DNA from 3 places in the Sellimonas catena genome. Region 2 is predicted to be linked to each of the others. Evidence: predicted binding sites of a transcription regulator. Region 2 holds the regulator's gene; each other region holds the start of a gene.
The links. The regulator Rex, encoded in region 2, represses fermentation and respiration genes when NADH is low (regulators of the CRP and FNR family bind a similar motif). The targets are predictions, from matches to a motif close to ATTGTTAANTANTTAACAAT.
Positions count from the first base shown of each region.

Region 1: a site for Rex is predicted at 4,684-4,703, ahead of Selli1_RS14090 (iron-sulfur cluster assembly scaffold protein). Genes of this name have one in related genera too.
Region 3: a site for Rex is predicted at 1,360-1,379, ahead of gap (type I glyceraldehyde-3-phosphate dehydrogenase). Genes of this name have one in related genera too.

Region 1 covers NZ_BSBO01000032.1:26,393-34,475, reverse strand. Annotated here, with positions in the region: gene Selli1_RS14120 (MalY/PatB family protein) at 1-459, opposite strand, end outside; gene Selli1_RS14115 (histidine phosphatase family protein) at 589-1,134, opposite strand; gene Selli1_RS14110 (Uma2 family endonuclease) at 1,387-1,926, shown strand; gene Selli1_RS14105 (hypothetical protein) at 2,102-2,374, shown strand; gene Selli1_RS14100 (DUF4160 domain-containing protein) at 2,358-2,636, shown strand; gene Selli1_RS14095 (GGGtGRT protein) at 2,896-3,906, opposite strand; gene Selli1_RS14090 (iron-sulfur cluster assembly scaffold protein) at 3,927-4,619, opposite strand; gene Selli1_RS14085 (competence/damage-inducible protein A) at 4,775-6,040, opposite strand; gene pgsA (CDP-diacylglycerol--glycerol-3-phosphate 3-phosphatidyltransferase) at 6,042-6,587, opposite strand; gene rimO (30S ribosomal protein S12 methylthiotransferase RimO) at 6,588-7,910, opposite strand; gene rpoZ (DNA-directed RNA polymerase subunit omega) at 7,974-8,083, opposite strand, start outside.
Region 2 covers NZ_BSBO01000007.1:27,529-35,611, reverse strand. Annotated here, with positions in the region: gene Selli1_RS04635 (NAD(P)H-hydrate dehydratase) at 1-1,441, opposite strand, end outside; gene Selli1_RS04630 (redox-sensing transcriptional repressor Rex) at 1,538-2,188, opposite strand; gene abc-f (ribosomal protection-like ABC-F family protein) at 2,335-4,254, shown strand; gene Selli1_RS04620 (NADP-dependent isocitrate dehydrogenase) at 4,336-5,535, opposite strand; gene Selli1_RS04615 (GntR family transcriptional regulator) at 5,561-6,208, opposite strand; gene Selli1_RS04610 (hydroxymethylglutaryl-CoA lyase-like TIM-barrel protein) at 6,227-7,615, opposite strand; gene Selli1_RS04605 (hypothetical protein) at 7,764-8,083, opposite strand, start outside.
Region 3 covers NZ_BSBO01000036.1:11,411-19,493, reverse strand. Annotated here, with positions in the region: gene mnmA (tRNA 2-thiouridine(34) synthase MnmA) at 1-409, shown strand, start outside; gene Selli1_RS14900 (histidinol-phosphatase HisJ family protein) at 427-1,233, shown strand; gene gap (type I glyceraldehyde-3-phosphate dehydrogenase) at 1,442-2,455, shown strand; gene Selli1_RS14890 (phosphoglycerate kinase) at 2,576-3,769, shown strand; gene tpiA (triose-phosphate isomerase) at 3,794-4,543, shown strand; gene Selli1_RS14880 (LacI family DNA-binding transcriptional regulator) at 4,701-5,738, shown strand; gene gpmI (2,3-bisphosphoglycerate-independent phosphoglycerate mutase) at 5,838-7,379, shown strand; gene Selli1_RS14870 (aspartate aminotransferase type Ic) at 7,620-8,083, shown strand, end outside.

The DNA.
Region 1 (8,083 bases), on a different contig from region 2:
CTGCTTTAACAGACTGTGTACGATCTTATACCCTGCTCCTTCGATACTGTTTGTAAAACCGATATAAGTCGGACTGTGAACAAGGATCGGATCCCCATGAGATGCAAACGCATTCAGTGCAGATACCAGTCCCCCAAGCACTCCGTTCTCATAACCGATATCTTCCTTTGTAAGTCCTTCCACGCCTTTACGTTCCTTATGCCAGTTGATGATGGCGTCGAAATATGCATCCGATGGATTAAAATATCCAAATGCCGGATGTTCCAGACGTGTCTTCACCTCTTCGATAATAGACGGCGCTGTCGGGAAATTCATGTCCGCCACCCACATCGGGATCAGATCAAACCCTTCCTTCGGGCCTCCCGGCGCAAATCCCCCTGCCGGAGCATTGCCCGGAAGATCCACTGCAATGGCGTCCTTACCGCGCCGGTCCATAATGGATGTAAAATCATACTTCATGTTGGTAAACCTCCTCGTTTTTGCTGTCGTATCTTCTCTTGCAAACGCAAGCGCTTTTATTATTATACCACAATCATCCCGGTATGCGGTACAAGTTACTGATAGATACTTCCCAATGTCTTCGGAAACTTATAGCTTTTCCTGATAAAAGCAGATCTCTCCATTGTCAGGATGCGGTACCCCTGTCATCGCCTGAATCATATATCCATGTCCGGCAACTATGATTTTATGATACTGTCTGTATTTTTTCAGAACTGCTTCCACCCTCTGCCGGATATCCTCCGATGACTCCCAGAGGGCTCCTTCCGTCGCTTCTCCGTTACGTTCCATGAACTCGTGAAATGCTTTGTGAGCCGTTTCATTTTCTTCATATATGTAATGCTTGTTTGCCACCCATTCATGCAGGTCGGTCTCTACGGCAATCGGCAGATCCAACCGCCTGGAAAGAATTGCCGCTGTCTGGACCGCCCTTGTATAAGGAGATGTCAGAATTAACTCTGCATCTTTCAGTCTCGGATCTTTGGCTGCCTCTTCAATCTGACGGATCCCTTCTTCGGAAAGCGGTGCCATATTCACACCGAATCCCTGATAAATCTTTTGATCTTTCAGAGAATAATCAGTCTGACCATGCCGGATAAAATAAACATTCATGGATGCTTCATGAAAAGTTTCCATACTGATCACTCCTTGCTTTTTATCGTAAGTATATGATATTTTTCTCATGCTTCCTGGTTTTTGTCAATCCATTTCGCAATCTTTTTGATGTCCAGATTTGCAAAGTCTGTTGTGTCGATGTCGAAAATTCAATAATACTAAGAGATTTCAAACCAGTGGGTGTTCCAAAAAGTTTGATATTCATTGTGTTCTTTTGTATAATATATTTAAACAGCTTGAACAAAAAAGAGCTTTGAGAAAGGACGTGACACTATGCCATTACCGGAAAAACGCTATACATCAGATGATTACTGGAACCTTCCGGACGGAGAACGTGCAGAACTAATTAACGGACAGCTTTACATGATGGCTCCTCCAAGTCGCTTACATCAGGAACTGGTACATCAGTTAAGCCGCATTATTGGCAACTACATTTCTGACAAACGTGGTGACTGTAAAATCTATCCTGCACCATTTGCCGTAAACCTCAACGCAGATGATACCGTGTATGTTGAGCCGGATATCTCTGTTATCTGCTCAAAAGATAAGCTGACCGATAAAGGATGTGTTGGTGCTCCCGACTTCATCATCGAGATTGTCTCTCCAGGCAGTCGTAAGCTGGACTACAGCATCAAAAATGGCAAATATGCCGAGGCAGGTGTCCGCGAATACTGGATTGTCGATCCCGAAAAGGAACGAACGACTGTTTACCATTATGACGAAGATTCCGCTCCGGTCATGATTCCTTTCGATCAGCCTGTAACAGTGGGAATATATGGAGATTTAAGCTTTACAATAGCTTCTTTGATCTAGGTGAAAAGTGGTGTGCTGATGGTATGATCTCATTATTCTTTAGCAACATCACTCTTGCTCATGATAATACAGGACACAAATATCATACATCTTCTTATAGAAGAAAAAATAGAAAATCACCAGATGTCTCCATAGCAATCTGGGGAATAATATATAGAAAGGACGGTATAAAGGCATGATGTATCCATATTTAACTCTTAATGATGATACGGAAATCACACATTCTGAGATGCTCCCAGATGGTCGTGTCAAAGTCTATATTGAAACACCCGATCTGAAAGACGGGTTCCATAATGCAACTTGTTTTCTTCCCGAATATGAATGGACAGATATTCACGGCTACTCAGAAAACGAAATGAACTATTTCAAAAAACTGATTCGCAACAACGCGCACTTGATCATGGAGTTTTCTCAGGAAGGAGGCTTCTCTGATGCCGCAAATCTTTAGAATTGGTTCCTATCTTGTTTACTTTTGGTCAAATGAAAACGATCCTCTGGAACCAGTACACGTGCATATTTCAGAAGGACGCGCATCAGCAAATGCCACAAAAATTTGGATAACCAGCACTGGAAAAGCTTTAGTATGCAATAATAACTCCAAGATTCCTCAAAAAGAACTTCGCCGAATGATCCGAATTATCGAAGCAAACAGTGACCTTATATTAGACAAATGGTACACACAATTTGGTGAGATACGGTATTACCTCTAGCACTTTCACTTTTGTTATAAAATCATGATTACCTGTCAAGCATGTATTTTGCATTGTAATAGGCTAGCGCCTAAGGTGCTAGCCTTCATTTCATTATATTATTCTTATCTTTTATTCACAGTCTCCCGTTTCTTAATTCCATACTAAAATTAAATCCTGATCATCGACACATAAAGTCTTGAAAAACTTAGAGGAGATACAGAAAAATAAAAATAAGCGGCACTCTGTTTTACAAAGTACCGCTTAAAATTAAAATTTCTTAGAATTTGCCAGCCTTAGCAGCTTCCTCAATGGCAACTGCAACAGCTACTGTCATACCAACCATCGGGTTGTTTCCTGCTCCGATCAGACCCATCATTTCTACATGAGCCGGTACGGAAGAGGATCCAGCGAACTGTGCGTCAGAGTGCATACGTCCTAATGTATCTGTCATACCGTAGGAAGCCGGTCCTGCTGCCATGTTGTCCGGGTGAAGTGTACGTCCTGTACCACCGCCGGATGCTACAGAGAAGTATTTCTTTCCTGCTTCGATACATTCTTTTTTGTATGTACCTGCAACCGGATGCTGGAAACGTGTCGGGTTTGTAGAGTTACCAGTGATGGATACGTCTACGCCCTCTTTCCACATGATTGCAACACCTTCACGAACATCGTTTGCTCCGTAGCAGTTTACTTTGGAACGAAGTCCGTCAGAGTAGGATGTACGGGAAACTTCTTTAAGTTCTCCTGTATAGTAGTCATACTCTGTCTGTACATATGTAAATCCGTTGATTCTGGAAATGATCTTTGCAGCATCTTTTCCAAGACCGTTTAAGATAACACGTAATGGTTTTTTACGTACTTTGTTTGCTTTCTCAGCGATACCGATAGCACCTTCTGCTGCTGCGAAAGATTCGTGTCCTGCAAGGAATGCGAAGCAGTCTGTGTCTTCTTCCAGAAGCATTTTTCCAAGGTTACCATGTCCAAGACCTACTTTTCTCTGGTCAGCTACAGATCCTGGAATACAGAAAGCCTGAAGTCCTTCTCCGATTGCTGCTGCTGCGTCTGCTGCTCTTGTGCATCCTTTTTTGATTGCGATTGCAGCACCTACAATATATGCCCAGCATGCGTTTTCAAAGCAGATCGGCTGAATGCCTTTTACCTGATTGTAAACATCAAGGCCTGCGTCTTTTGTAATTTTCTCTGCTTCTTCGATAGAAGCGATGCCATAGCTGTTTAATACAGCGTTGATTTTATCAATTCGTCTTTCATATGATTCAAATAAAGCCATTTTAAAAGTCCTCCTCTCGCCTATTCCTGTCTTGGGTCGATGATCTTCACTGCATCATCCACACGGCCATACTGTCCCTGTGCTTTTTCCCATGCTTCGTTCGGTGTGTCACCTTTCTTAATGAAATCGGTGAATTTTCCAAGGCTTACGAATTTGTAACCGATGATCTCATTGTTTTCGTCTAATGCGATTCCTGTTACATATCCTTCTGCCATTTCCAGATAACGAGGACCTTTTGCAAGTGTTCCGTACATGGTACCAACCTGGGAACGAAGACCTTTTCCTAAGTCTTCCAGTCCTGCACCGATCGGAAGTCCGTCTTCAGAAAATGCGCTCTGTGTACGTCCGTATACGATCTGTAAGAAAAGCTCTCTCATTGCTGTGTTGATTGCGTCGCAGACAAGGTCTGTATTTAAAGCTTCGAGGATAGTTTTTCCTGGTAAGATCTCGGAAGCCATGGCTGCAGAATGTGTCATACCGGAGCATCCGATTGTTTCAACCAGTGCCTCCTGGATAATTCCGTCTTTTACGTTCAGTGTCAGCTTACATGTTCCCTGCTGAGGAGCACACCAGCCTACACCGTGTGTTAAACCGGAAATATCTTTAATTTCTTTTGCCTGTACCCATTTTGCTTCTTCTGGGATTGGAGCTGGTCCATGATTCGCACCCTGTGCAACTGGACACATCATTTCTACTTCGTGTGAATAAATCATCTTAAGGACTCCTTTCAACTATGTGTAATCTCTCTTGGGAGACTGCCTTTTGACAGCCTTTATCCGTGTTAATTTTCTCACAAAAATGCGTTTTCGTCAATCAGCTGATTGCACAAAACGTCGAATTTTTCGGTTAGATCCATGTGGCGATCATCCTATTTTGCTTCCAGAAGCATCTCTCTTAACAGAATGAGTCCTCTCGCCACAGCATATTCCCGGTTTTTCTGACGATTTCCCGTAAAGCAGCATCGTTCGACTTTTGTTTTTCCTTTCACAGTACAGCCGATGTAAACAAGCCCTACCGGCTTTTCCGGTGTTCCGCCGTCCGGACCTGCGATTCCGGTCACAGCAATGGATGCGTCTGCCCCGGAGACTTTGCATGCTCCCTCTGCCATGGCCCGTGCTGTCTCCTCGCTGACTGCTCCGTATTGCACCAGAATTTCATGCGGCACATGCAGAATCCGCTCTTTTGCTTCATTAGAATACGTCACATGCGCCTCGTTCAGCACGCTGGATGCTCCCGGCACATTGATCAGCCGTCCGGACAGAAGTCCTCCGGTACAGGACTCTGCTGTCGTCACTGTCATATGACGTTCCTCCAGCATATGAACCACGGCTTCTTCCAGTGTGACTTCTTCTTTTGTCGTATAAATATAATCGCCGAACCGGTTTTTCAATTCTTGTACCATCGGCGCCATCAGCTGCTCTGCCGTCTTCTCGTCTTTGGCTTTTGCAGTGATCCGGAAGTGTACTTCCCCGGTCTTTGCATACGGCGCAAGAGTCGGATTGGTCTGAGCATCCATCAGATCTGCAACCATGGTCTCCGCCCGGCTTTCACCGATAGAGCAGACCTTTACCATGCAGGAATAGATTCCTTCCGGCTGCAGCCCGGAAAGATAAGGTGCAATCTGAGTTTCAAACATCGGGATGCACTCATTCGGCGGCCCCGGAATCAGGATTGCACGCTTGCCTTCATACTCGGTGCCTTCCTCTCCCGTCACAATCAGCCCAGGAGCCGTACCGTTCTGATTCTCAATCACGATGGCTCCCTCCGGAACCAGCGCCTGCTTCCAGTTATTCCGGGTAATTTTCCCCTTTGAATGAAGCCGGTTAAAGAATTCCTGAATCCGCTCTTTTGTGCGGGCATCCTCATATAATTCCTTTCCAAATACTTTTGCGGTCACTTCTTTTGTCAGGTCGTCTTTGGTCGGTCCAAGTCCTCCTGTCAGAATTACCACATCAGACCGTTCCAACGCCCGGCGGATCGTATCCTCCATGCGCGCCTCATTGTCCCCTACCACACTCTGGTGATATAAAGACAAACCTAGCAGAGCGCATTTCTCTGCTAGGTAAGCTGCATTGGTATTTACGATATTGCCGAGCAGGATTTCTGTACCGACGGAAATCAGCTCTGCAACCATCCTACATACCTCCTTTTGTCAATACTTCTTTGTTCTTTACAATGTAATCGATCAGGGATACTACCGTCAGAATCAGCGCAAGATAGATCAACACTGTCTCAATGACGGAAGCAATATTCCCCGGAAGATCCAGAATCAGGAAAATAATCATAAACATCTGGGAAACGGTTTTGAATTTTCCCCAGTAGCTTGCGGCAATCACGATACCGCTGTCCGATGCTACCAGACGGAATCCGCTGATAATAAATTCACGGCTGATAATGACAATGACAATCCAGGCTGGAAGTTTATCCATCGGAATCAGACAGATCATTGCGGAGCTTACAAGCAGCTTGTCCGCCAGCGGATCCATAAATTTTCCGAAATTTGTTACCAGATTATACTTTCTTGCAATTTTTCCATCCAGCATATCTGTAAGACTTGCCACACAGAAAATCACAAGTGCGATATAGTTGCTGTACGTTCCTCCCAGATCCGTCAGCATAAATACAACAAAAAACGGAATCATGATGACACGCAGTACAGTCAGTTTGTTTGGCAGATTCATTTACATCAACTCTCCTATCAAATCATATTCACATGCACCGGTCACTTTGACTTTCGCGAAATCTCCGGACATGAGTTCTGCATCGGTATTGACAAAGATCAGTCCGTCTACATTCGGCGCATCTTTATAAGTTCTGCCCACATAGGCATTTTCATCTGCTACTTTCCCTTCGATCATAACGAGAACTTCTTTTCCAATCATGTTTTCTGCCTGTTCAAAGGCAATTTCCTGCTGAAGTTCCATCAGTTCGGCTCTCCGGTCTTCCTTGATGCTTTCCTCAATCTGATCCGGCATGGATGCCGCAGGAGTGCCTTCTTCCGGCGAATAGGTGAATACTCCAAGACGGTCAAACTCCATCTCATCCACGAAGTCCATCAGCTCTTCATGCTGTTCCTGCGTCTCTCCCGGGAATCCGGTAATCAGTGTTGTACGAAGTGTGATGTCCGGGATCTCTTCTCTCAGTCTTGAGATGATGTGTACCAGTTCCTCTTTGGATGTACGTCTTCCCATTCTCTTTAAAATGCCATCGCTTGCATGCTGAATCGGAAGATCCAGATAATGACAGATCTTCGGCTCTTCTTTCATCGTCTGAATCAGCTCTTCGGTAATCTCCTCCGGATAGCAGTAAAGAATCCGGATCCAGCGGATCCCGCTGATCTGGCAGAGCTTATGGAGCAGCTCCGGAAGTTTCTTTTCCCCGTAAAGGTCTTTTCCGTAAAGTGTCGTCTCCTGAGCCACCAGGATCAGCTCTTTCACTCCGTCCGCAGCCAGCTGTTCCGCCTCTTTGATCAGATGATCCATCGGAACGCTTCGGAAATCTCCTCTGAGTTTCGGGATGATGCAGTACGTACAGTGTTTGTCACACCCTTCTGCGATTTTCAGGTAGGCATAGTGGCCGCCGGTAGTCACGAGCCGGTGTGTTTCGATAATCGGCAGTATATTCAGCGGCTCCATCATCAGATAAGAGTGTCCTTTCAAAGCCTCATCCACTGCGTCAAGGATGTGTCCGTAGGAAGCTGTCCCGAGGACCGCGTCCACTTCCGGGATCTCCTTTGTGATCTCCTCACGGTATCGTTCTGCCATACATCCCGTCACGATCAGAGCTTTCAGACTGCCGGATTTTTTGTACTCCGCCATCTGCAGAATCGTCTCAATACTTTCTTCCATGGCATCATGGATAAAGCAGCAGGTATTGACAATAATCACATCCGCCTTTTCCTCTTCATCGACGATCTGATATCCTCTGGAAGCCAGCATCCCCAGCATCGTTTCCGAGTCGGCAAGATTCTTGTCGCACCCAAGTGAGATAAATAAAATATTCATGTATTCTCTCCTAACAGTTCATAAGGCAGATACTTGTTTCAAAAGCACCTGCCTTTTTGTCTCTTATTCTTCGGTTTCTTCTCCAAGAATTTTTAACTTTCCATTGTTCATCTCGTCGATAGCAATAGAAAGCGGTTTTTCTCCGTCTTTAACCGAAACAAGCGGGTCCGCAT
Region 2 (8,083 bases):
GTTTTTCCCTTGCCTCGTCTCCGCACAGCCCGTGTATAAATACACCAAGCGCCGCAGCGTCAAAGCGGTCCATTCCAAGGGCCAGGCAGCCTGTAATCATACCTGCAAGTACATCCCCGGAACCTGCTTTTGCCATCGCACCGTTCCCGGATGTATTCAGATATGGAATCCTGCCTTCTCCTGCCACAACTGTTCTGGCATCTTTTGCTGTTAGTATTATATTATAGGTTTTGGCATACTCTTGCGCAAGTCCAATCCTGTTTTTTTTCGTTTCTTCCGTCGTTTTCCCAAGAAGACGCGCGAATTCCCTGATGTGAGGCGTAAAGATCAGGCTGCTTCCCGCTGCTTTTAGATATGTGTTTCTTCTTTCTTCTTCCATTCCGGAAATTAGATTCAGGCCATCCGCATCCATCACGCAGTATTTTCTGTGCGTGCCCAGATACACGAGCAGATGTTCTATTATCATACCGGCCTGTATATCCGTCCCCAGTCCACATCCGGCGCAGATCACATCCGCCCAGTTCAGAAGTTCCTCCAGCTGGTTTTCCAGATCCTCTCCGTAAGGCGTTATGACTGCTTCCGGCAGGGTTGCCTGAAGTACTTCCCGGTTGGATTCCGGCGTCAGTATACGTACCAGTCCGCTTCCCATCCGGTATGCCGCCTTCGCGGAAAGAATCGCGGCGCCTGCCATGCCCTGGCTTCCGGTAATCATCAGCACTTTTCCGTAAGTTCCTTTATGTGCATCGTCTTTTCGCTGCGGACAGAGCCTTCCTACGTCCTTTCTTTCATAAGTCAGATACCGTGTTCCTTCCACGCCGCCGCGCAGATAAATTCCGATATCTTCCACACAGACCTTTCCGGCGCAGAAAGCTCCCGGATACAGAACCATCCCTGCCTTCTGGTATGCAAATGTCACCGTCAGATCCGCGCGAAATGCCGTCCCCAGAATCTCTCCGTTCCCCGCATCAATTCCGGACGGAATATCCACCGCTATTTTCGCTGCGTCCAGTCTGTTCATCTGCTCCAGAATCCCCGCGTAGCGCCCTTCGACCGGCCTGCTCAGTCCGATACCAAATACAGCATCAAATACAGCGGTGTAGCTCTCCTCCGGGATCTCCCGCCTGACAGTTCCTCCGACCGCCTTGAAAATCTGAATCTGTGTCTTTGTCTCTTCGGTACAATGGTCCGGATTCCCAACCAGTACGACGGTCACGCCGTACCCTTTTTCCAGAAGCAGTCTTCCCACTGCAAACCCGTCGCCCCCGTTGTTTCCGCTTCCGCACACAATCAGGCTTTTCGACAGGTTAAGCCTCTCCCTTTCGGCTGCCTCTACCACTTTCAGAGCCGCCCGTTCCATCAGGACAAGAGACGGAATCCCGATCGTCCCAATCGTGTATGCATCCGCTGCTTTCATTGTCCTGCCATCAATGATATATTTCATCTTTACCGCTCCTTTCCCCGCTTTCATTCCGGGATACAGAAAAAAGACGCGGAGTCCCGCATCTGTTGTACGAATCTCTCACGTCCTTCTTTTCTCTTATTTTTTCTTCTGATGTTTTTCCTCATAGCGGAGTACATTGTAGGAGAGCCGCATCAGACTCTCGGAAAGATGTACGTTTTCCACAACAACATTATCCGGAAGATTCAGATCCGTATGCGCAAAATTCCAGATTGCACGGATACCGTTTTCCACGAGCATATTGGCTACTGCCACCGCCTTCGTCTTCGGTATCGTCAGAATCGCAATTTCAATGTCATTATTCCTGATGAAACTTTTCAGCTCGTCCATCATACGGATCTCGATTCCGCGGACCGTAACACCTGCCAAAGTCGGGTTGACATCAAACAGACCCTTCAGCATAAATCCGCTGCGCTCAAAAGCGGTATAGTTTGCCAGCGCCTGTCCAAGGTTTCCGGCTCCGATAATAATCATATTATGTTCTCTGTCCAGCCCCAGGATCTTTCCAATCTCCGAGTGCAAATATTTCACATTATATCCATACCCCTGCTGACCAAAACCGCCGAAATTATTCAAATCCTGGCGGATCTGGGAAGCAGTGACTTTCATGCGTTTGCTCAAGTCGTTGGAGGAAATGCGCTCTACACCGTCTTCCAGTAATTCTCCCAAGTATCTGTAGTATCGAGGCAGTCTTCTGATAACTGCCTGAGAAATTCCTCTTCCTTCCACTTTTAGCACCTTCCTGTTCTTTTCAATACTTTTATTATATGTAATACTTGAAATAAAGTCAAACTTATTATGGGATTTTATGTTGTATTTTGTACAAATTCCGTTATAATGAATACGGTACTTTTGTTTTATCAGAGGAGGATACTATGATACTTGCATGTCACAATCTGGAAAAATCGTTTGGGGACCAGGTCATTGTAAGACATGGCTCTTTTCATATAGAGGATCACGAGAAAGCGGCTCTGACAGGTTTAAACGGTGCCGGAAAATCTACCATTTTGAAAATGATTACCGGAGAGATTCCGGCAGATTCCGGGGATATTATTCTCGCAAAAGGGAAACAGCTCGGGTATCTTTCCCAGCATCCCATGACGGACAGCACACGTACAGTCTATGAGGAAATGCAGACTTCCAAACAGTATCTGATCGATATGGAAAGCCAGATCCGCAAAATTGAGGCGGAGCTTCAGACTTTATCCGGATCTCATCTGGAGGACAGGCTTGCCGCTTATCACAATCTGACTTCCCGGTTTGAACGGGAAAACGGCTATGCCTATCAAAGTGAAATCACCGGAGTCCTGAAGGGACTGGGATTTACAGAAGAAGATTTTGAAAAGCCGGTCGCTTCCCTTTCCGGAGGGCAGCGAACCCGTGTTTCTCTGGGAAAACTTCTGCTTACCAAACCGGATATTCTGCTTCTGGATGAGCCGACCAATCATCTTGATCTGCATTCGATTGCATGGCTTGAGACCTATCTTCTGAACTACCCCGGAGCGGTCCTGATTGTCTCCCACGACCGGTATTTTTTGAACAGGGTCGTTACAAAGATCATTGAAATCGAAGCCGGCACGCTCACTATGTATCTTGGTAACTATCAGGAGTTTGCGAAGAAAAAACAGATGCTCCGGGATGCAAGGCTGAAAGAATACCTTAACCAGCAGCAGGAAATCAAGCATCAGGAAGCGGTCATTGAAAAACTTCGTTCCTTCAACCGGGAAAAATCCATCAAACGGGCCGAGAGCCGGGAAAAGATGCTTGCAAAGATTGAGCGGATTGAAAAGCCGGTTGAGCTTGCTTCAGATATGCATTTAAAGCTGGAGCCTTCTGTTGTCAGCGGAAATGATGTGCTCCGTGTTGATCACCTCAGCAAAGCTTTCCCGAATCAGACGCTCTTTGAAGACATCAGCTTTGAAATCAAACGTGGAGAACACGTTGCGATTATCGGGGACAATGGTACCGGAAAGACGACACTTCTGAAAATCCTGAATGAAGTCATTCCTGCGGATTCCGGAACTTTCACCCTTGGCTCCAATGTCACTATCGGTTACTACGACCAGGAACACCATGTCCTTCACATGGACAAAACGGTTTTTGATGAGATCTCGGACGATTATCCGTCCCTTACGAATACCCAGATCCGGAATATGCTTGCAGCCTTTCTCTTCACCGGGGATGATGTCTACAAGCTGATCGGAGACTTGAGCGGCGGGGAACGTGGACGTGTCTCTCTTGCAAAATTGATGCTTTCCGAGGCCAATTTCCTCATTCTCGACGAGCCGACCAACCATCTTGATGTTGCATCCAAAGAAATCCTGGAGCACGCATTGAATGATTACACCGGCACGGTACTTTATGTTTCCCATGACCGGTATTTTATCAACGAAACTGCCACGAGAATTCTGGAACTGGTCAATCAGAAATTTGTCAACTACATCGGAAATTATGATTATTATCTTGAAAAGAAAGAAGAACTTACCGCTGTTTACGCTGCTCCTGCCGCAGCAGATACGCCGTCTTCCACAGACACTCAGGCTTCGGCCGGAAAGCTGGACTGGAAGGCTCAGAAGGAAGCGCAGGCGAAGGAGAGGAAACGCCAGAACGATCTGAAGCGGACCGAAGAGCGGATTGAGACTCTGGAAACCCGGTGCGGTGAGATCGATGAACTGATGACCCACGAAGATGTATATTCCAATTCCGTCCGGTGCCAGGAGCTGGCAAAAGAAAAGGACAACATCACAGCAGAGCTTGAGACTCTCTATGAACAGTGGGAATCTCTCGCGGAATAAGAGCAGCAGAAAAGAGGCCGAAGCCCGTTTATAACACGGGTCTGCCTCTTTTTCTATGCTCTCTTTGATTTTGACTTCTTTTTATGCAAGCCGTTTTGCGATGGCTTTGATAAAGTCTTCGCTGTTTAATACAACCGGATCTTTCAAAGTCGTTATCAGCGCCAGGTCTTTTGTCATTTCGCCCGCTTCGATGGTATCGATAGTCGCTTTTTCAAGCCGGTCCGCAAACTCCTGAAGCTCCTTGTTTCCATCCAGTTCTCCGCGCTTTCTGAGAGCCCCGCTCCATGCAAAGATCGTTGCCACGGAGTTGGTGGATGTCTCCTCCCCTTTCAGGTGTTTATAATAATGTCTCTGAACTGTTCCATGAGCTGCCTCGTACTCATAGTATCCATCCGGTGAGACAAGAACGGACGTCATCATGGCAAGGGAGCCGAATGCGGAGGAAATCATATCACTCATAACATCTCCGTCATAGTTTTTGCATGCCCAGATATATCCGCCTTCTGATTTCATTACACGTGCCACCGCGTCGTCAATCAGTGTGTAGAAATACGTAATTCCCGCCTGTTCAAACTGCTCTTTAAATTCCGCGTCAAAGATCTCCTGAAAGATATCCTTGAATGTATGGTCGTATTTCTTTGAAATCGTATCTTTCGTTGCAAACCAGAGATCCTGTTTCGTGTCCAGTGCATAGTGGAAACAGCTCCTTGCAAAACTTTCGATGGACTTGTTGATATTGTGCATTCCCTGAATGATGCCGGGTCCGTCAAACTCATGGATCAGTTCTCTTGTCTCGCTTCCGTCCTCAGCGGTGTAGACAAGCTCTGCCTTTCCTTTTCCAGGGATTTTCATTTCCGTTCCTTTATACACATCCCCGTAAGCATGTCTTGCAATGGTGATCGGTTTTTTCCAGTTTCTGACGCACGGCTCAATTCCTTTTACGACAATCGGTGCACGGAATACGGTTCCATCCAGAATCGCACGGATCGTCCCGTTCGGGCTCTTCCACATCTCTTTCAAATCATATTCTTCCATCCGCGCTGCATTTGGGGTGATGGTCGCACATTTTACGGCCACTTTATACTTTTTCGTTGCAAGCGCACTGTCAATCGTCACCTGGTCATCAGTCTCATTACGGTGTTCCAGCCCAAGATCGTAATACTCCGTATTCAGATCAATAAAAGGCAGGAGCAGATGATCCTTGATCATCTTCCAGAGAATTCTTGTCATCTCGTCTCCATCCATCTCAACGATTGGTGTCTGCATCTGTATCTTTGCCATCATACCATCCCTTTCTTTTTCTTTCTTAGATTTCTTCCAGATGTAAATTCTGAACAACATGGCGGATATGCTCTTCCATCAGTTTCTCCGCCCTGTCTTCATCCTTGTCCCGGATTGCCGAGAGGATCTCCGAATGTTCCCTGATGGATTTTTCCGCACGGTTTTCCACTTTAACGGACATCCTCCTCGCCATCTGGACATAGCGGTGGAAATCCGTCAGTACATTTTTCAACATCCTGCTTCCGCAGGCTTCATAAAGGATAAAGTGGAACTTTCCGTCCAGAGTGGAAAGCTGTTCGGTCATCCCCTTTTTCAGATAAAATTCGGAGAGAAGAATCATCTCTTCCATCTCGTCAATCTGCTCCTTCGTAATCCGTCTTGTCGCAAGCCGGGCCGCAAGCCCTTCCAGCCTGGACCGGATCATATAGATATCCTGAACGTCCTCCCTGGAAATGCCGTTGACATACGTGCCTTTGTTTGGAATACTGGTCACCAGTCCTTCCAGTTCCAGCTTCCTGAAGGCTTCTCTGACCGGAGTCCTGCTGACTCCCAGCTCTTTTCCCACGGTCACTTCCCGGAGTTCGTCTCCTTTTTGATATTTCCCGGAAAGGATCTGTTCACTCAGTGTCCGAAACACCTTTCCGCTCAAAGAATAATCTTGATATTCTTCCATGACTGTTACTTCCTTCTATTAAAGAATGATTGACTTCTCACGGCAGATTTCCGTGATCTTCTGAACCATTTCTTCGTCCGTCATCACAGTTACACGTCCGTCGTCATACTGCTTATCCACCCATTCCTTCACTGCCACAACCAGCTCGGAGTCTTTTCCGACTTTTCTGTCCTCCGGAAGCTTGTAGTAGGTATTGATCCAGTGGGCAATTCCTGCGATGCCGGATGTGTTGGACACTGATACTACGGCCGGCCGGTTCAGAAACTTTCCGGTGTCAAAAATATTGTAGATCTCTTCGTTTTTCAGAAGTCCGTCCGCATGGATTCCGGCCCTTGTCACATTAAAGTTCTTTCCCACAAACGGCGTGTGCTCCGGAATATGGTAGCCGATCTCCTTTTCATAGTACTCGGCAAGCTCTGTGATGACAGTCGTCTCCATGCCGTCCAGTGTTCCCCGAAGCTGCGCATATTCAAATACCATTGCTTCCAGTGGTGTATTTCCTGTACGTTCTCCGATTCCAAAGAGAGAACAGTTTACGCCGCTTGCTCCATAAAGCCATGCGGTCGTTGCATTGCTGACTGCCTTGTAAAAGTCATTGTGACCGTGGAACTCGATGAGTTCACTCGGTACTCCGGCATGGATCATCAATCCGTAGATGATACCCGGAATAGACCGCGGAATCACCGCTCCCGGATAGTTGACTCCGTATCCCATCGTGTCACAGACACGGATTTTAATCGGAATCTGATATTCTTCCATCAGATTCATCAGTTCCAGACAAAACGGAATCACGAAACCGTAAATGTCTGATCTTGTAATATCCTCCAGATGGCATCTCGGGCTGATCCCGATTTCCAGACACTGACGGATAATCGAAAGATAATGGTTAAGCGCCTCCCGCCTTGTCATCTTGAGTTTATAGAAAATGTGATAATCGGAACAGCTTACAAGAATCCCTGTCTCTTTCAGTCCGATCTCTTTTACCAGCTCAAAGTCCTTCTTATTTGCCCGGATCCAGCTTGTAACTTCCGGAAACTCATATCCTTTCTCCAGACACTGGTAAACAGCATCCCTGTCTTTTTTACTGTAAAGGAAAAACTCACTCTGACGGATCTTTCCCTTTGGACCGCCCAGACGGTGCAGGTAGTCATAAATCGTCACAATCTGCTCTGTCGTATACGGCGCTCTGGACTGCTGCCCGTCACGGAATGTTGTATCCGTAATCCAGATCTCGTCCGGCATTGAATGCGGTACGATTCGATCGTTGAACGCGATTTTCGGAACTTCGTCATATGGAAACAGATTCCGGAATATATTCGGCTTATCTACGTCCACCAGCGGATACATATGTTCTTCGAGCTGCAGTAAATTATTGTGATGGTTCATGTAAACTTTTCTATTATCCATTTTATACACTCCTTTTCGCTTTGTATAATTGTATACAATTATACAAAGCATGTCAACCCGAAGTTTGATATTTTTATAACCAGCGAAGTTTTCTGATAAACAAAAAGGATCCTGCGCCATGCAGGATCTCTTTCCAGTTTAAAAGTAGTTACCTTCTCTTACGTTCATATTTGATTTTTGTCCGAAGATAGTTCTCAAAATCCAGAAACTGCATTTCTTCGCTTTCTCCGCTCAGGGCGTAGTCCATGCTCTGGGCGGCAGCCTCCAGCAGGTCTTCTGTTACTTCCGGACGGTTTTTCTGAAGAATCGAGAGCTTTTCTTCATTGGAATCTGCCTCCAGAAATCGGAGAAGCAGATCCGATGTATGCCCGTTTTCTGCTTTTTGGAATTCTTTTGTAAAATCAGGAACCGGAACAGCATAGAGGGTCTTCTCTTCCTCCTCTTGAAAAATCAAAAGCTCTTCCATCG
Region 3 (8,083 bases), on a different contig from region 2:
TTTTGTCGATGTAAACGGCAACATTCTCGGGAAGCACAAAGGAATTATCCATTACACGGTAGGACAGAGAAAAGGACTTGGAGTGGCCCTTGGTTATCCGGTTTTTGTCCTTGCGATCCGTCCGGAGACAAACGAAGTGGTACTTGGAAATGATGAAGAGTCACTGAAACGGGAAGTGAAGGCACGCCTGCTCAATCCAATGGGAGCGGCAGACTTTAAGGAACTGGAAGGAAAGAGGATCTTCGCCAAAATCCGTTACAACCACCGGGGTGGCTGGTGTACGATCCAGAAGACAGGGGATGACGAAATCACCTGTACATTTGAAGAACCTCAGCGGGCGGTGACACCGGGACAGGCACTGGTTCTCTACAGTGACGGCTATATTCTTGGCGGAGGACGTATCATCTGATACGGGAAGGAGAAAGTATGATCACAGCAGATTATCACATGCACACGAATTTTTCATCGGATTCGGACGCATCTCCGGAATCGATGGCGCTTGGCGCAGTCAGAAAAGGATTAAAACAGATCTGTATTACAGACCATCAGGACTGGGATTATCCGGAAGACGACCAGCAGTTCCGGATTGACATGGACCGCTATATACCGGCAATCCAGGAGTTAAAAGAGAAATTCAAAGATCAGATTTCCGTCGGACTTGGGGTGGAAATCGGATTTCAGCAGCATCTGGGAGAATACTATCGGAATTTTACAGCCTCCTATCCCTTTGACTTTGTGATCGGAAGCACACATGTTGTGGAGGGGAGAGATCCGTATAACCGGGTACTGTTCGCAACCCGTTCAGACGCGGAAGTATATGAAAAATCATTTGTAGAGACATGGGAAAACATACGGATCATACAGGATTTCGATGTGCTCGGCCATATGGACTATATCGTGCGGTACGGCAGAAACCAGGCAAGAGATTACAACTGGAAAAACTATTCAGACCTGATTGATGAAATCCTGCGATGGCTGATTGAACACGGAAAGGGAATCGAGATGAACATGGCAGGCTTTAAGTACAAACTTGGATTCTGTCATCCGTACCCGGAGATTATCAGGCGTTACAGAGAGCTTGGCGGAGAGATCATCACAGTGGGATCTGATGCCCATCAGCCGGATCACATCGCATACCAGTACGAGGATGCCGGAAGGATTCTGGAGGAATGCGGATTCCGGTATTATACAATATTTATAGACAGAAAGCCGAAATTTTTGAAAATCATTTAAAATGTCTATCGAATATAAACAAAATTCTTGCAGGGCAGGAATCGATATAAGAGAAATGGCAAAAACTTGGATAAAAATATGTAAAGATACTTGAATTCCTGTCTTTTTTTTAGTACAATCAGTATGGTTGATGAATCTTTAACAAGGAAGAATCACCATCTGCATCATGCAGAACAGAAACTAAATTAAACTTTAGGAGGAATTAATCATGGCAGTAAAAGTAGCGATTAATGGTTTTGGACGTATCGGACGTCTTGCATTCAGACAAATGTTCGGAGCAGAAGGATATGAGATTGTTGCAATCAACGACCTCACATCTCCGAAAATGCTTGCTCACTTATTAAAATATGACTCAACACAGGGAAAATACGCATTAGCAGATAAGGTTACAGCAGGCGAAGATTCCATCACAGTTGACGGACAGGAAATCAAAATCTATGCAAAAGCTAACGCTGAAGAACTTCCATGGGGAGAGATCGGAGTAGATGTAGTTCTTGAATGTACAGGTTTCTATACATCCAAAGAAAAAGCTTCCGCTCACATCAAGGCAGGTGCTAAGAAAGTTGTTATTTCCGCACCGGCAGGAAATGATCTTCCTACCATCGTTTACAATGTAAACCACGACAAACTTACAAAGGATGACAACATCATCTCCGCAGCATCCTGTACAACAAACTGCTTGGCTCCTATGGCTAAAGCACTGAACGATCTTGCACCGATCAAATCCGGTATCATGTGCACAATCCACGCTTACACAGGCGACCAGATGACACTTGACGGACCGCAGAGAAAAGGTGACTTAAGAAGATCCCGTGCAGCAGCATGCAACATCGTACCAAACTCTACAGGAGCAGCAAAAGCCATTGGATTAGTTATTCCTGAATTGAACGGTAAATTAATCGGATCCGCTCAGCGTGTACCAACACCTACAGGATCTACAACAATCTTAACAGCTGTTGTTGAAGGAAATGTTACAAAAGAACAGATCAACGAAGCTATGAAAGCAGCATCCAACGAATCTTACGGATACAACGAAGACGAAATCGTATCCAGCGATATCGTAGGAATGACATATGGTTCCTTATTCGATGCTACTCAGACAATGGTATTACCATTAGATAACGGAACAACAGAAGTTCAGGTTGTTTCCTGGTATGACAACGAAAATTCTTACACAAGCCAGATGGTAAGAACAATCAAACATTTCGGAACATTATTATAATTTCTGATATTCCGAATCATAAGCGGGGCAGGCTATCCTGCCGGAATAAGACTCAACGCAGGGTCCGGTCTTTTATGGGACCGGACCCTTTTTGTCAGAATAATAAGGAGGCAAAAAACAATGCTTAACAAAAAATCCGTAGATGATATCAATGTAAAAGGGAAAAGAGTCCTTGTAAGATGCGATTTCAACGTACCGTTGATCGACGGCAAAATCACAGATGAAAACCGTCTTGTTGCAGCACTTCCGACCATTAAAAAGCTCATCGCCGACGGCGGAAAAGTGATTCTCTGCTCCCACCTTGGAAAACCGAAAGGAGAACCGAAACCGGAATTATCTCTGGCACCGGTTGCTGCAAGACTTTCTGAATTACTTGGACAGGAAGTGAAATTTGCAGCAGATCCGGAAGTAGTAGGACCAAACGCAAAGGCTGCAGTAGAAGCAATGAATGACGGAGATGTAATTCTTCTTGAAAATACACGTTACCGCGCAGAAGAGACAAAGAATGAAGATAAATTCAGCCAGGAGCTTGCTTCTCTCTGCGATGTATTCGTAAACGATGCGTTTGGTACAGCTCACAGAGCGCACTGCTCCAATGTAGGTGTGACAAAATATGTAGATACAGCTGTTGTCGGATATCTGATGCAGAAAGAGATCGATTTCCTCGGAAACGCAGTAGAACATCCGGAAAGACCGTTCGTTGCAATCCTTGGCGGAGCAAAAGTTTCCAGCAAGATTTCTGTAATCGAAAGACTGCTTGACAAAGTGGATACTCTGATCATCGGAGGCGGAATGGCCTATACATTTGCAAAAGCACAGGGCGGAAAGATCGGTATCTCCCTTTGCGAGGATGATTATCTGGAGTATGCATTAAACATGATTAAAAAAGCGGAGGAAAAAGGCGTGAAACTTCTTCTTCCGGTTGACAATATTATCGGCGACCAGTTCTCAAATGATGCAAATACACAGATTGTAAAGACTGGAGAAATTCCGGACGGATGGGAAGGAATGGACATCGGACCTGAGACTGAGAAAATTTTTGCCGAGGCTGTAAAAGATGCGAAGACAGTTGTATGGAACGGACCGATGGGATGTTTTGAAATGCCGAAATTTGCTCATGGAACAAAGGCAGTGGCAGAAGCACTTGCAAACACAGAAGCTGTAACAATCATCGGAGGAGGAGACTCTGCAGCAGCTGTCAACCAGCTTGGATACGGAGATAAGATGACACATATCTCTACAGGCGGCGGTGCATCTCTGGAATTCCTTGAAGGAAAAGAATTACCGGGCGTAGCAGCAGCGAACGATAAGTAGAACACAGAAAAGAGGGTAAACAAAATGGCAAGAAAGAAAATTATCGCCGGAAACTGGAAAATGAACATGACTCCGTCCCAGGCAGTTGCTCTGGTAAACGAGTTAAAGCCTCTCGTAGCAACAGAGGAAGCAGATGTTGTATTCTGTGTACCGGCAATTGATATTATTCCGGCTATGGAAGCAGCAAAAGGCAGCAATATCGTAATTGGTGCCGAGAACATGTACTTTGAAGAAAAGGGTGCATATACAGGAGAAATCGCTCCGGAAATGCTGACAGATGCAGGAGTGAAATATGTCATCATCGGACATTCCGAAAGAAGAGAGTATTTTGGAGAGTCAGACGAAGATGTTAATAAGAAAGTACTGAAAGCATTTGAACACGGCATCACACCGATCATCTGCTGCGGAGAAACTCTTGCACAGAGAGAACAGGGCGTGACAATGGATTTCGTTCGTATGCAGATCAAGATTGCTTTCCAGAACGTGACAGCAGATCAGGCAAAGACAGCAGTGATCGCTTATGAACCGATCTGGGCAATCGGAACAGGAAAAACAGCAACAACAGAGCAGGCACAGGAAGTATGCGCAGGCATCCGTGCATGCATTGCAGAAATCTATGATGAAGCAACTGCGGAAGCAATCCGGATCCAGTACGGCGGCTCTGTAAATCCGGCAACAGCTCCGGAATTATTCGCACAGCCGGATATCGACGGAGGACTTGTTGGAGGAGCTTCTCTCAAAGCTGATTTTGGTAAAATCGTAAACTGGAAATAAGGAAGAGAAACCCTGCGGATTCAAATGTCCGCAGGGTTTTGCTGTTACCCGGCACTTTCCCTGAAAATATTGCAAAATGCAGCTGAAAATAGTACAATAGAAAAAGTCAGAAGAAGATCTGAGAAGCGTGAAACATAAATGCGGGAAGGGAAGTAGAATGGTTACGATTAAAGATATCGCACAGGCAGCGAATGTCAGCGCCATGACAGTGTCCAATGTTATACACGGAAGAACCAAAAAGGTCTCCAAAGAGACGAAAGAGCGGATCGAACGGATTATGGAAGAGATGCAGTACGTCCCGAATATGGGAGCGCGCATGCTTGTCCAGAATCAATCCAGAATTATCGGAGTGATTTCCAACGTTCCGGCAGGTTCCGAACGTGAGACACTGTATCATCCTCTTGCCGCTGAAATGATTGTAGAGATTGAAAAGGAAGTGCGGTCGCGTGGATACTATATGATGCTGTACGCCGCATCTACCGAGAGAGAAATCCGGGATCTGATACATACGTGGAATGTAGACGGTCTGCTGACGATCGGTATTCCGACAGAAATCTGCAGAGAACTTGGAAAGGACATGAAAATGCCGGCAGTTTTTACCGACTGCTATTTCCGGGAGGATGAAATCTTCAGAAATGTTGGAACCGAGGATGAAGAGGGAGCTTATCAGGCAGCCTCTTATCTGATCGGGAAGGGGCACCGGAGAATTGCCTATGTTGCAGACGGGCCATACGATCCGGACGGAACACCGGGCGATGTGTCTGAAAGACGTCTGGCCGGGTATAAGCGGGCTCTCAAGGAGGCACACCTTCCGTTTGCGCAGGAGCACATTTATATGGGAAGTATCCATGAGGACAGGCAGCTTGCCATGCTGCAGTCTCTGGCGGGGCATATTTTTGATTATACAGCAGTCATTTTCAGCAGAGATTATTATGCTCTGGAAGCCATGGATTATTTCCGGCATCACGGGATCTGGATTCCGAAAGATATTTCGATCATTGGATTTGACGATCTTGGCATGTCAAAATTTGCATATCCAAGACTGACGACAGTCAGACAGGGCGCGGCGGAAAAAGGGCGCAAAGCCGCAGAACTGCTGTTTCAGGCACTGGAAGAAAAGGAAGATAAAAAGGTAGATATCCGGATTCCGGTCCGGCTCATGGAGCGGGAAACGGTAAAAGAAATTTATGTATAAACTGCCCGGAAACGCGGCAGGTTTTCTGGCACTGCTTGAAAGCGGCGGGAAAATCATGTAAAATAGCAGAGTGGAAAAAAGTAAAAAGGAGAGAAAACAATGAGTAAGAAACCAACAGTATTGATGATCTTGGATGGTTATGGGCTGAGCGAGAAGACCAACGGGAATGCGGTTGCAGAGGCCAAAACTCCTGTTATGGATAAATTAATGGCAGAGTGTCCGTTTGTCCGCGGAAATGCAAGCGGCATGGCGGTAGGACTGCCGGACGGACAGATGGGAAATTCAGAGGTCGGACACCTGAACATGGGTGCAGGCCGGATCGTATATCAGGATCTGACAAAGATCACAAAATCCATTCAGGATGGAGATTTCTTTGAAAATGAAGCACTGCTTGCAGCATGTGAAAATGTAAAGAAGAATGACAGTGCACTGCACATGTACGGACTTGTCTCTGACGGAGGTGTACACAGCCACAATACACATATCTACGGACTTCTGGAACTTGCGAAACGTCAGGGAATCTCCAAAGTCTATGTTCACTGCTTCCTGGACGGACGTGACACACCGCCGGAATCCGGAAAAGATTATGTGCAGGAACTTTCTGACAAGATGAAGGAGATCGGCGTCGGTGAGATTGCTTCCGTGATGGGACGTTACTACGCAATGGACAGAGATAACCGCTGGGATCGTGTAGAACTCGCATACAATGCCCTTGTAAAAGGCGAAGGAAATACATGCGAAGATGCTGTAGAAGCAGTACAGAAATCCTACGATGACGGAAAGACGGATGAATTTGTTGTTCCGGCTGTCATTACAAAAGACGGAAAACCGGTCGCAACAATCAAGAACAACGATTCCATCATCTTCTTCAACTTCCGCCCGGACCGTGCAAGAGAGATCACAAGAGTGTTCTGTGCGGATGAATTTGACGGATTTGACAGAGGAGACCGCATCTGCACAACCTATGTATGCTTTACAGAATATGACGTGACAATCCCGAATAAGCTGATCGCGTTCCATAAGACAGAGATCACAAATACGTTCGGAGAATTCCTTGCCGCAAACAATATGACACAGGCAAGAATCGCCGAGACAGAGAAATACGCGCACGTTACATTCTTCTTCAATGGCGGTGTGGAAGAGCCGAATCCGGGAGAAGACCGTATTCTTGTAAAATCACCGAAAGTTGCGACCTATGACCTGAAACCGGAAATGAGTGCGTACGAAGTGTGTGACAAGCTGGTTGAAGCAATCCGTTCACAGAAATACGATGTCATCATTATCAACTTCGCAAACCCGGATATGGTAGGCCACACGGGAGTAGAAGCAGCTGCCATTAAAGCGATCGAAGCGGTCGATGAGTGCGTAGGAAAAGCGGTAGATGCCATTAAAGAAGTGGACGGACAGATGTTTATCTGCGCAGACCACGGAAATGCAGAGCAGCTCATCGATGAGACGACAGGCGAGCCGTTTACGGCCCACACAACCAACCAGGTGCCGTTCATTATCGTCAACGCAGATCCGGCATACGGACTGAGAGAAGGAGGATGTCTGGCAGACATCGCACCGACTCTGATCGAGATGATGGGAATGAAACAGCCGGAAGAGATGACAGGAACATCCCTTCTTGTACGTAAATAGAAATTGAATGTCAAAATGAGCGGGGCGGCTTCGGCTGTTCCGCTTTTTTTTCAATCTGTTCACAACCGGATCTTGCAGGATGGGCTGAAAAATGAATAAAATCAACATAAAAAATTCATTTTCAACCTGATTTCCCGTGAAAATTAGAAAAATAAAGAGAAAATTGCAAGAAACAGTTGACGAAAAGTCAAAAGCCCGATACAATAGAAACCAGTGAAAATGAAGAAGGGCGGTAGAACCATGACAGCATATAAAGATCTGAGCAAAAATGAGCTGAAAGCTCTGAAAAAAGAGCTTACTAAAAAGTTTGAGGATGTAAAGGCGAAGGGACTGAAACTTGATATGTCCCGTGGAAAGCCTTCTACAGAGCAACTGAATCTTTCTATGGGAATGATGGATGTTCTGACCAGCAGTTCCGACCTCGTATGCGAAGAGGGCGTTGACTGCAGAAACTACGGAGTATTAGACGGGATTAAAGAGGCAAAGCAGCTTCTGGCAGATATGATGGAAGTTCCGAAAGACAATATCGTTATTTTTGGAAACTCCAGTCTGAATGTAATGTACGATACGGTAGCGCGTTCCATGATTCACGGTGTTATGGGAAGTACGCCATGGTGTAAACTTGACAAGGTGAAATTCTTATGTCCGGTTCCGGGATATGACCGACATTTTGCGATTACAGAGCATTTTGGAATCGAGATGAT